3 regions of the Mesobacillus stamsii genome follow, and region 1 is predicted to be linked to each of the others. Evidence: riboswitches for the same ligand, from Rfam matches in the RefSeq annotation. Region 1 holds a riboswitch; each other region holds the start of a gene.
What was found. Region 1 has a riboswitch for S-adenosylmethionine ahead of J2S25_RS04030 (O-acetylhomoserine aminocarboxypropyltransferase/cysteine synthase family protein). Riboswitches for the same ligand answer to the same signal wherever they lie in the genome.
Positions count from the first base shown of each region.

Region 2: another riboswitch for S-adenosylmethionine. It lies ahead of metK (methionine adenosyltransferase); the one in region 1 lies ahead of J2S25_RS04030 (O-acetylhomoserine aminocarboxypropyltransferase/cysteine synthase family protein).
Region 3: another riboswitch for S-adenosylmethionine. It lies ahead of J2S25_RS06955 (methionine biosynthesis PLP-dependent protein); the one in region 1 lies ahead of J2S25_RS04030 (O-acetylhomoserine aminocarboxypropyltransferase/cysteine synthase family protein).

Region 1 covers NZ_JAUSUN010000004.1:32,516-36,743, forward strand. The annotation lists gene J2S25_RS04010 (arsenate reductase family protein) at 1-71, shown strand, start outside; gene gcvH (glycine cleavage system protein GcvH) at 125-505, shown strand; gene J2S25_RS04020 (toprim domain-containing protein) at 651-1,001, shown strand; gene J2S25_RS04025 (thioredoxin family protein) at 1,009-1,320, shown strand; SAM riboswitch class I at 1,508-1,611, shown strand; gene J2S25_RS04030 (O-acetylhomoserine aminocarboxypropyltransferase/cysteine synthase family protein) at 1,692-3,008, shown strand; SAM riboswitch class I at 3,122-3,236, shown strand; gene J2S25_RS04035 (methionine ABC transporter ATP-binding protein) at 3,395-4,228, shown strand, end outside.
Region 2 covers NZ_JAUSUN010000005.1:191,262-195,489, reverse strand. The annotation lists gene pckA (phosphoenolpyruvate carboxykinase (ATP)) at 12-1,601, opposite strand; SAM riboswitch class I at 1,800-1,941, shown strand; gene metK (methionine adenosyltransferase) at 2,184-3,386, shown strand; gene asnB (asparagine synthase (glutamine-hydrolyzing)) at 3,621-4,228, shown strand, end outside.
Region 3 covers NZ_JAUSUN010000006.1:86,938-91,165, reverse strand. The annotation lists gene J2S25_RS06960 (bifunctional homocysteine S-methyltransferase/methylenetetrahydrofolate reductase) at 1-573, opposite strand, end outside; gene J2S25_RS06955 (methionine biosynthesis PLP-dependent protein) at 570-1,700, opposite strand; SAM riboswitch class I at 1,813-1,922, opposite strand; gene J2S25_RS06950 (exonuclease SbcCD subunit D) at 2,129-3,274, shown strand; gene J2S25_RS06945 (AAA family ATPase) at 3,271-4,228, shown strand, end outside.

The DNA.
Region 1 (4,228 bases):
CGCTCATGACAGATGGGGAAAAAGTGACCGTTGGTTTCAAAGAGGATGAGTATGAACAAGCGTGGCTGTAATTTTGGTCCCATCGATATTAATCGATAGAGATATACAATTGGAGGGATAGTCAATGAGTACACCAAAAGATTTACGTTATTCTGCAGAACACGAGTGGGTAAAAGTTGAAGGAGAAAAGGCTCGCGTGGGCATTACCGATTTCGCTCAATCCGAGCTAGGGGACATCGTCTTCGTCGAACTTCCAGAAGTCGGCGACGAGATCACTGTTGACCAGCCATTTGGAAGCGTGGAATCAGTGAAAACCGTATCAGAGTTATATGCACCGGTAAGCGGCAAAGTGATTGAAATCAACGAAGAATTGAATGACAGCCCTGAGTTCGTTAACGAATCTCCATATGAAAAGGCATGGATGATTACAGTGGAACTGACAGACAGCAATGAAGTAGACAAGCTGATGACACCAGAACAATACGAAGAAATGATCAAAGAATAATGTATTGCCGACGCCTTGAGCATTCAAGGCGTTTTTTTTCAAAAAATAAGGATCTGCTGCTTAGACCAAATCTTTGCAATCTCAAGTGGAAACAGTAACAATAGTTGTAAAGTAATTATTTTCTGGTGCATAGGTGGTTATGGCGATGGACAAAAATCTTAAGGTGATCATAGTAGAAGGTTCGTCAGATAAAAAGAAAGTACAGACCGTACTGAAAGAACCAGTGGAAATTATTTGCACGAATGGCACAATCGGTGTTTCAAAGCTTGATGAACTGATAGATTCGCTGGTTGATAAGGATGTTTATATCCTTGTAGATGCTGATGCTTCAGGTGAAAAGCTAAGGAAGCAATTCAAAAGAGAGTTTCCTGAGGCAAACCATTTATACATTGACAGGATGTACCGGGAAGTGGCGACTGCACCAGAAAAACATCTTGCAACTGTTTTAATTGGAGCAAATATTGATGTGCATGCAGAGTACTTAGAAAAAGGATGACTCAAAAATGGAAGATTGGAACAAAACGGAAATCGAAACTTTTCTTGCAGAAAAGCACACAGGGTACCTATACTTTTACACCCCAATATGCGGTACTTGTCAGTTGGCAAGCAAAATGCTGACGGTGATCGAACAGCTGCTACCTGAACTCCGATCCGGAAAAGCAGATTTGAACTTCCTTCCTGAAATGGCTGAACGATTTGAAATAGAAAGTGTACCATGTTTGATTTTAATAAAAAACGGAGAGGTACAGGAGAAAATCTATGCCTTTCAATCCGTTCCTTATTTATTTGAAAAATTAACAGAATTGCAAGGCTGATGGCAAGGGACAAAATCCGGCATTCCAATTATGAAAACCGCCAAATGACCGTGGTTCTTTGGAGATATTTCTCGGGAAATGAAGAATTTTGCCGAATTAGCAAATTCATTCTGAAAAATGAAAATAGATTGACCTACATTTTCGATCGTGGTATCATCACTTTAACGCAATGAAAACAAACTGAATATTCTTATCCAGAGAGGCGGAGGGACTGGCCCGAAGAAGCCCGGCAACCGGTTGGTAAAACACGGTGCTAATTCCTGCAGAGTAAATACTCTGAAAAGATAAGGAGAGTTGATAAATGGCCCTCTTCTTAAGAAGAGGGCTTTTTGTATCACCTTTCCGAAAATTTTATGATTGGAGAGATGAAGATGGCAAATGAGCAAAAAAATTACAGAATCGAAACGATTGGTGTACACGGAGGACAGTCTCCAGATCCGGTAACGGGAGCTAGAGCTGTGCCGATTTATGCTAGTAATGCATTCCAGTTTGAAAACACAGATCATGCAGCTGATTTATTCGCACTCAAGGAGCCAGGCTATATTTATTCGCGAATTCATAACCCTACCGTCACGGCACTGGAGGAAAAGGTCGCCTTGTTGGAGGGGGGAGTTGGAGCCCTTGCCTTGTCAAGTGGTATGTCTGCAATTACGTTGGCGATTTTAAATATCGCCCATGCAGGGGATGAAATTGTCGCTGCTTCTAACCTGTACGGAGGGACTTACAATCTATTTGCCGTAACATTGCCGAAATATGGAATTACCGTTCACTTTGTGGATTCCGATGATCCTGAAAATTTCAGGAAGGCCATTACCCCAAAAACAAAGGCGGTCTACGCAGAAACAATTGGAAATCCAAGTCTTAGGGTATTGGATATAGAAGCTGTCGCGGAGATTGCGCATGAAGCTGGTGTTCCGCTGATCATCGATAATACTTTTGCGACGCCCTATTTATGCCGGCCGATTGAATATGGAGCAGACATTGTCATTCACTCAGCTACCAAGTGGCTTTTAGGCAATGGTACAGTTATGGGCGGAATCATTGTCGACGGTGGGAAATTCGATTGGAAATCCCCTAAGTTTCCTGGTTTCAATGAACCCGACTCTAGCTACCATGATATTGTTTATAGTGAAGCCATAGGAGCCGCCGCATATATTGTGAAAGCAAGGGTCCAGCTGCTTCGTGATCTTGGTCCGGCCATCAGCCCGCAGAGTGCCTTCCAATTGAATCTTGGAATCGAAACATTGCATGTCCGGATGAAAGAGCATGTTGCGAATACGCGGAAGATAGTAGACTATCTTGAGTCACATCCAGCCGTTACTTGGGTCACCTACCCTGGCCATGACTCTCACCCTGATAAGCATCTGGCAGATCGATACCTTCCAAAAGGTGCTGGGTCAGTGGTGATATTTGGAATAGAAGGTGGCCGAGAAGCAGGTGCGAAACTGATCAACGCCTTGACATTATGGTCCCATGTTGCCAATGTCGGCGACGCGAAGAGCTTGGTTATCCATCCTGCAAGCACTACCCATCAGCAGCTCGATTCAGACGGACTCAAAGCTGCGGGTGTTCCGGAAGATTTAATTCGTCTTTCTGTTGGCATTGAAAATAGTGATGATATTATCGCTGACCTCGAGCAGGCTATTGAAAAGGCAACGGGAGTACTTGGGATACCTGCAAGAGTATAATATCAAAGGACCATGAGAAAAAGAATTTTGAAATAATTTTATTGACACCCATTTTTGTTCCGTGCTACAATCACATTCGTAACTAAAATAGCTAGTAAAAATTTAATAGCATACTCTTATCAAGAGAGGTGGAGGGAAGTGCCCGTTGAAGCCCGGCAACCATCAGTAAGCTTGCTTATCTGAAATGGTGCCAATTCACTCAAAGCTGATTGCTTTGGCAGATGAGAGAAAGGATACCGCCTACGACTATGCCTTTCTGCTTATTTGCAGAAAGGCTTTTTACATGAATTTTTTGGTTGCTGAATGGGAAAATAGATTGATAACCTTCCTATTATACTAGGGTATTTTTCAGGTGGATAGAACGGTTGCGAAAGAGGGGGAGTCAATTGATTACGATAAAAAAAGCTAGAAAGATTTATCCTTCAAAAAAAGGCGAAGTCAAGGCGGTAGATGATGTTAATCTTGAAGTAAAAGAAGGCGAAATCTTCGGGGTCATTGGATATAGCGGCGCAGGAAAAAGTACCCTAATTCGTATGTTAAATGGGCTTGAAATTCCAACATCAGGATCTGTCATTGTTGCAGGCAGGGAAGTTTCCAAGATTAAGGGTGCAGAATTAAGAAAAGCAAGACAGGAAATCAGCATGATATTCCAGCATTTCAATCTCCTTTGGTCGAGGACGGTTGCAGATAATATTGCATTCCCTCTCGAAATTGCAGGAGTGCCGAAAGCTGAAAGGGACAAAAGGGTAAAAGAATTGATCTCGCTTGTCGGTCTTGATGGCCGGGGAGATGCTTATCCTTCGCAGTTAAGTGGCGGGCAAAAGCAGAGGGTCGGGATCGCCAGGGCGTTGGCGAATAATCCAAAGGTTCTTCTAGGGGACGAAGCGACTTCCGCACTTGACCCACAGACAACCGACCAAATTCTGGATCTTCTTGTCGATATCAATAAGCGGCTGGGGCTTACCATCGTCCTGATCACCCATGAAATGCATGTCATCCGCAAAATTTGTCACCGAGTAGCAGTCATGGAGGGCGGCAGAATCGTTGAGACAGGACATGTCTTGGATGTGTTTAAGAATCCGCAGCAGCCAATTACGAAAAGGTTTGTCCAACAAGTAACGGAACCAGAGGAAACAAAGGAAACGGTAGACCATTTACTCGACCGGTATCCGCATGGACGGGTGATCCAGCTGACATTCGTAGGCGAAGGGGTCGAGCAG
Region 2 (4,228 bases), on a different contig from region 1:
CACTTAAATTCTTATTTAACGGTTGGTCCGCCTTTTTCTTCGATTTCAGATGGTATGTTTGTGAACTTTTTAAAGTTGTCGCGGAACTGGGCTGCGAGCTCGTTTGCTTTTGTATAGTAGGCTTCCTTGTCAGTCCACGCTTTAACTGGCTGGAGGACATCGTCAGGTACACCTGGTACATGCAGTGGGATCTCAAGGCCAAAGATTTCGTCTTTTGCGGTTTCGACGTTCGTCAGTTCGCCTTCTAGTGCAGCCTGGACCATCGCTCTAGTGTACGCCAACTTCATGCGGCTTCCGATGCCATATTCTCCGCCAGTCCATCCCGTATTCACGAGGAATACCTTTGCGTTGTGCTCGGCAATTTTTTCACCAAGCATTTCGGCGTACTTTGTTGCTGCAAGCGGCAGGAAGGGAGAACCAAAGCATGTGGAGAATGTTGCCTGCGGTGATGTAATGCCGCGTTCTGTACCAGCGAGCTTGGACGTGTATCCGCTCAGGAAGTGATACATTGCTTGTTCCTTTGTTAACCTGGCAATTGGAGGCAGTACCCCGAAAGCGTCGGCTGTCAGGAATACAATGGCGTTTGGATGGCCAGCGATGCTTGGATCCACGATATTTTCAATCGCTTGAATTGGATAGGCTGCCCGAGTGTTTTCGGTCAGGCTGCCGTCATCATAATTGGCCACACGTGTATCATCATCGACTACGACGTTCTCGAGAACCGAGCCAAATCGGATTGCCTCAAAGATTTGCGGTTCTCTTTCCTTGGACAAATTGATGCATTTGGCATAGCAGCCGCCTTCGATGTTGAACACACCATTAGCAGACCAGCCGTGTTCATCATCCCCAATCAACCGGCGGTTATTGTCAGCAGATAAAGTTGTTTTGCCTGTACCGGATAGTCCAAAGAACAAGGCGACATCGCCTTCGCGTCCAACATTCGCCGAGCAGTGCATCGACAAAATCCCGTTTTCCGGAAGCAAATAATTCATTATCGAGAAGATCGATTTCTTCATTTCACCGGCGTACTCAGTCCCGCCGATCAAGACGACGCGCTGCTCGAAGGAAATGATGATGAAGGTTTCAGAGTTTGTCCCATCTATTTCAGGGTCGGCTTTGAAGGTAGGGGCTGAAAGGATTGTAAACTCGGATTCATGCTCAGCAAGATCTGCTTCTGTTGGCCGAATGAATAATTGATGGGCAAAAAGATTATGCCATGCATATTCATTGATGACTTGAATGGGTAGGCGGTACTTCTTATCTGCCCCAGCAAATCCGTTGAAAACGAAAACTTCGTCTTTATCTTGGAGGTACTTCAATACCTTATTATATAGCTTCGTAAAAGATTCCTTGGAGATCGGCTGGTTGACTGGCCCCCAGTCGATTTTATCTTTTACGGATTCTTCTTCGACAATAAATTTATCTTTAGGGGAACGGCCAGTATATTTACCAGTCGTCGCTCTTATCGCACCTGTTGACGTCAAGATTCCTTCTTTTCGGTTTAGCACCTTTTCAACTAGCTGGGGGACAGAAAGCTGTACCCGTATATTGCTTCCATTAATTAATCCTGAAAGTTCATTTGATATCCCTACAACGTTCATCGGAGAATACCTTCCTTTTTAAAAGATTCAGATTATGTAATTTCTTGATATTAGTATAGCACATTTAACGAATTAATCTATACTAATATACGGAAAAATTCCATTTGTCCATACGTTAGGAAATTGAGAATGTATTTTGAAAAAAAACCATTGACAGGCCATTATATCTTCGTTATGATTTGGACTTGAACGGATACTCTCTTATCCCGAGCTGGTGGAGGGACAGGCCCAATGAAACCCAGCAACCTGCAAACGAGAATGACAGCTTTTGAATTTGCTGTCCCTTTTTCGGGCAAAGGTGCTAACCTGATGCAAGGGATTTGCCCTTGAACGATAAGAGCGAAAGGCGCGGAATTTAGCAAAAACCTTTCCTCATATTTGGAGAGGTTTTTTATATTGTTTTTTCCTGGCCAATGCATGGGACTACTGCTGGGTTAAATTTTAAAAAAGAAGTTCACCATGAATTTTCCTAATAAAAACTCAGCGTTTATTTCATACTACGTAGGGAATGAGTACCGTATCAAACGAGGTTTGTATTGGGACAGCCTCGGGTCTATTTTTATACATGAGGGAGGAACTCAGATGTCACACAAACGCCGTTTGTTTACTTCTGAATCAGTAACAGAGGGCCATCCGGATAAAATTTGCGACCAGATTTCTGATGCGATTTTGGATGCGATCCTGGCTAAAGATGCGAACGCACGTGTTGCAGCCGAAACATCCGTTACGACAGGCTTGGTCCTAGTTGCAGGCGAAATCACCACTTCTACATACGTAGATATTCCAAAAATCGTCCGTGAAACCATCAAGGAAATCGGCTATACTCGCGCAAAGTACGGATTCGACGCGGAAACTTGCGCAGTGTTAACTGCCATCGACGAGCAGTCAGCTGATATAGCGATGGGAGTTGACCAGGCGCTTGAAGCACGTGAAGGTCAGATGTCAGACGCAGAAATCGAAGCAATTGGTGCTGGAGACCAAGGTTTAATGTTCGGTTTTGCGTGCAACGAAACGAAAGAGCTTATGCCACTTCCAATTTCCTTGGCACATAAAATTTCCCGACGTCTGACGGAAGTTCGCAAGGAAGAAATCCTTCCTTACCTGCGTCCAGACGGAAAAACTCAGGTAACAGTTGAATACGACGAGAATGACAAGCCAGTCCGTATCGATACAATCGTTATCTCAACACAGCACCATCCTGAAGTTTCGCTTGAGCAAATCCAGCGCAACCTTAAGGAACATGTCATCAAGCCTGTCGTACCGGCAGAATTGATTGATGAAAACACAAAATACTTCATCAACCCAACTGGCCGTTTCGTAATCGGCGGACCACAAGGTGATGCAGGTCTTACTGGCCGCAAGATCATCGTAGATACTTACGGTGGATATGCGCGTCACGGAGGAGGCGCATTCTCTGGGAAGGATCCTACAAAAGTGGACCGTTCAGCTGCATACGCGGCGCGTTATGTTGCCAAGAACCTCGTTGCTGCTGGTCTTGCCGAAAAAGTCGAAGTTCAGCTTGCATACGCAATCGGCGTTGCCCGTCCGGTATCCATCTCCATTGATACGTTTGGAACAGGAAAAGTGAGTGAGGACGTACTGATCGACGTTGTGGAAAGCAACTTCGACCTTCGACCTGCTGGTATTATCAAAATGCTGGACTTGCGCAAGCCAATTTACAAACAGACAGCTGCTTACGGACACTTTGGCCGTTCGGACGTTGACCTTCCATGGGAGCGTACAGACAAAGCTGAAACGCTCCGTACTCAAGCTCTCGGCAAATAAGAAAAAGGAGTTACATAGAAATTATGTAACTCCTTTTTCATATCAAACGTCAAATCAGTGATTAGATGGTTTGCGAATGGAGCAAAAGGTGAAAAATAAAGTATTCCCTTAAATTCCCCATGGATTTTACTGCAAAAATTTTGTGTTTAATGATAGGATAAGATGGTATGTTTGGATTGAAAGCAAAAAACATTAATAAATTTTTTTACTGAAATGGAGAAGGTGAAGTACATAATGTGTGGCTTTATCGGATGTGTACATGAGAAAGCGCAGGAATACAGCAGCGAAGATAAGCAGCTGTTCAAGAATATGAATGACATCATCACCCACCGTGGTCCAGATGATGATGGATATTTCTACGATGAGCATATCCAGCTCGGCTTCCGTCGTTTGAGCATCATCGACCTGGAGGCTGGCCATCAGCCATTGACGTATGAAAATGAACGTTATTGGATCATTTTCAACGGAGAAATATACAACTACCTAGAGCTTCGTGAAGAGTTGATCGAAGAAGGACTGACGTTCGAAACCCACTCTGATACAGAAGTGATCATTGCTCTATACAGCCAGGTCAAGGAGCAGGCTGTCGACAAGCTGCGCGGAATGTTCGCATTTGTCATTTGGGATAAGCAAGAAATGGTTCTTTACGGGGCACGGGACCATTTCGGCATTAAACCATTCTTTTATTTTGAAGATGAAAATCGTACATTCTTCGGTTCTGAAAAGAAGAGCATTTTGCTTGGCTTGCAGAATGATGTAATTGATTATAAGGCTCTGCAGCATTTTTTAACATACCAGTTTGTTCCCGAACCGGACACCATGTCTGAGGGCATTTACAAGCT
Region 3 (4,228 bases), on a different contig from region 1:
ATTTTCCAGCCTGTTAAAAACTTCCTGAAGAGGAGTCTGGTCCTGCATAATGCCGATTTCCTGGAGCGTTACATGAGCAATGATCGGCAAATCTGTTTCCTTTCTGGCAATTGCCAATACAGTCTCGATTTCCTCCATATCATAAAAGGTTTCGAGCAGCACTCCGTCCACTCCTTCAAGAAGCAGGCAATAGAGCTGTTCCCTGAAGCTACGCTTGATCTCTTCAATCGGGATGGCTGATGGCCTGATGCCGCGATTGCCGCCCATCGTTCCTAAAACATAAGCCTCGCTGCCTGCTGCCTGACGGGCAAGCCGGACAGCTGCGCTATTGATTTCCTTCACTTGATCCTCAAGTCCATATCTTTCTAGTTTTATATAATTGGCAGCATATGAATTCGTCTGAATTAGATCAGCTCCAGCATCCATATATGCTTTATGGATCTTTATGATCGCTTCAGGCTGGGAGAGATTCAACTCTTCAAAACAGGTTCCTGCTCCATAGGAATGGAGCAGGGTACCGATTGCACCATCCGCTATTAAAATTTCATTTTCCATTCGTTTCAGGAAACTCATTCTAATCCCTCCTTCTGTAAATCAGCCTTCTCCACCGCTTTTTTAAAAGCCGCTTGCAAATCATCTAGCAAATCTCGGTAATCTTCAATACCGACAGAGAATCGCAACAACCGCTCACAGACGCCGGTTTGTTCGCGAATTTCAGGTGGAATATCAGCGTGTGTCTGAGTAGCAGGGTAGGTAATAAAACTTTCAACACCTCCAAGACTCTCAGCAAAAGTGATTATAGACAAGCTTTTCAAAAATGGATCGACGATGGCGGGAGACTGGACACGGAACGAAATCATTCCGCCTCTTCCGGGATAAAAAACATCCTTTACAGACTCATGTTTTTTCAAGAAGTCAACCAGCTTCTTGGCATTCTGCTCATGTCGCTCCATCCTTAGTGACAATGTCTTCATGCCACGAAGGAGAAGCCAGGAATCGAAAGGACTTAAAACCGCCCCGCCCCCATTATGATGGAGGAAAAGGGACTCGCAAATTTCTTTCCCTCTTGCAACAATCAATCCTGCCAGCACATCATTATGTCCCCCGAGGTATTTCGTCGCACTGTGGATCACAATATCAGCGCCAAGAGTCAAAGGTTTTTGGAGAAGGGGAGTGTAGAAAGTATTATCAACGATCAACAAGATCCCGTACTCATTGGCGATCTGAGCAATGGACTCGATATCTGCCTGTTCCATTAACGGGTTTGTCGGTGTTTCCACAAACAGTGCCTTTGTATTGGGATTGATGGCTGCCTTGATTTCTAGTAAATTTGACATATCTGCATAGGTACTATGTAATCCCCACTTTTTAAATCCTTGCTCAAGAAGTCTGTATGTACCCCCATACAAATCTTTTGAGACAATCCATTCATCCCCAGACTTAAAAAGCGAGAGAACGGTCCAAATTGCCGCCATTCCTGAGCTGCAGGCAAATCCACGGTCTCCTTCTTCGAGGTCGGCAATTGCCTTTTCCAAAATTTCGCGAGTAGGATTGCCAGTACGAACATAATCATAACCACTGGACTGTCCAATCCCTTCATGACGATACGCTGTTGTCAAATAAATGGGAGGATTCACCGCACCGGTCGCAGATTCACTCCTATTGCCTAGCTGTGCTAACTTTGTATCGATTTTCACCAATGTACTCACTCCTCATGATTGATCGGCCAGAGACTATATTTGTTTTAAAATGCTGACTTGTAAAAAACAAAAAAGCCTTCTCAAGAAGAAGACTTTAAAATGATCAGCCAACTTCTTATCTGCCAAGTTTTTGAAAACTTGCTGGAATTAGCACCTTTTCAACAAAGTTGAAGGTTGCTGAAGCTTCATAGGGCCAGGACCCTCAGCTTCTCTCGATAAGATTCCATAAATGGAATTATTAAATTTCTCTAAATATTACAGCTGATATAGAAAATTGTCAATCATTAAATTAAAGTGGTGAACTAGTTTGTATTTGTTTCCTTCATTTGAGTGCGCATTAAATTTATGTGTTTGATATAATAATAGCATTCAACTTACGCAAGAATACGAGAGGCATTAAAAGAGTTTTAGTTTGGGAGGGGAAGACTATGAAATTTATCCATACAGGTGATTGGCATCTTGGGAAGCTTGTCCACGGCATCTATATGACAGAAGACCAGCGGGAGGTATTGAATCAATTTGTTGATCTTGTTGCTGAGGAACAGCCGGACGCAGTTGTGATTGCTGGAGATCTATATGACAGATCTGTACCGCCGACTGATGCGGTGGAGCTGCTCGATGAAATTCTGTTCAGAATCAATGTCGAGCTGAACACCCCCGTTATAGCGATAGCCGGGAACCACGATAGTGCCGAACGGCTGTCGTTCGGGAGCTCTTGGTACCGTCATAATCATTTTTACTTAACCGGCAAATGGACGAATGAGTTTAAACCTGTACATATCAAAGGGGTCAATTTCCATCTGGTTCCGTATGCTGAACCTGGCGTAATCCGGCATTTGCTCGGCGATGCTTCGATTCATTCCCATCAGGATGCAATGAAAGCTGTCATTGGCAAAATGGAAGAAAACCTGAATCCGAACGAACCGAATGTGTTTGTCGGACATGCCTTCGTTCTTGGAGGGGATTCCTGTGATTCTGAGCGGGCGCTTTCGGTGGGCGGTTCTGGCTGTGTGACACAGGATTTATTTGATCCATTTTCGTATACGGCACTAGGGCATCTTCACAGTCCTGATGCGATCAAACATGACAAGGTCAAATATTCTGGCTCTCTTTTAAAATATTCATTTTCAGAGGCAAAACAGCGCAAGTCAGTCTCCATTGTTAAAATGAATGAGAATGGAAGCTTCGAAATCAGCTATAGGAGCCTGAAACCGAAACAGGATATGCGTGAACTGGAAGGGCAACTTGAACAGCTTTTGGATCCTTCTTTTTATGAAAAAGAAAACACCACGGATTATTTAAAAGTAACGTTGTTGGATGATGGTGCGATCATTGACCCGATGGGCAAGCTGCGTCAAGTTTTTCCAAATGTCTTGCATCTTGAACGGAAAATCGAATCTATCGACCAAAAGCAAAGGCAGCACTTCAGCTCCATCAGAAAAGAAAAAAAGTCTGAACTGGAGCTTTTTGCACAGTTTTACAAGGAAATGACGACGAGCGAATTCACTGAGGAGAAACAGGGCATTATGACGGACGTGATTGGCCAAGTTTTAAAAGAGGAGGGGCAAAAATGAAACCTCTTAAACTGACGATGCAGGCTTTCGGGCCATATGCAGGTACAGAAACGATTGATTTTAAAGAGCTGGAAAACAGGACAATGTTTGTTATTTCCGGTAAAACGGGTGCAGGAAAGACAACGATATTCGATGGAATCAGTTATGCGATTTATGGAAAGGCAAGCGGAGAGGACAGGAATGGCACTGACCTGCGTAGCCAGTTTGCAGAAGAGGATACCCTGACTGAAATTTCCCTCGATTTTTCCTTGCGTCAAAAGACGTACCGAATCACCAGGTCTCCGCAACAGGAGCGGAAAAAGAAATCAGGCGAAGGAACAACCACCGTCGGAGCCAAGGCAGAGCTTTACCTGATTGACGAAAATGGTGACATCCAGCTGCTGGCTTCCAATGTTCGTGAAGCAGATGAAAAAATAAAGGAAATTATGATCATTGACAGCAATCAATTCCGACAAATTTTGATGATTCCGCAAGGTGAATTTCGGAAGCTGCTGACATCTGACAGCAAAGAAAAGGAAATCATCCTGCAAAGATTATTCCATACGGAAATTTATAAAAAAGTGGAAGAAAAATTAAAAGAAGAAGCAACACTTTTGAAAAAGATGGTCGAGGACCAGGTCGAAAAAAGGAGTGCTCAGCTGCGAAGCATTAAAGCGGTTGAAAACGATGAGCTCAAAGAACTGATCGCTGCAGGCAGCGTGAATGACACGCTTATTCTTCCGCTTTTAAAAAACGAAATCGACGCAATGGAGAGCAAGCTTCAGGAACTTGCGAAAGCCCGTGAAAACCTGCAACTAGACCGTGATCAAATGCAGCAGCGCTTGTTCGAGGCCGAAGCCACTTTGAAACAGATCCAATCGCTTGAGACATTGAAAGCTGCAAAGGAAAAGCTAGAATCCCAGCAAGCTTTGTTTGCCGAAAAAGAAACGCAGACGGTATTTGCTAAAAAAGCTG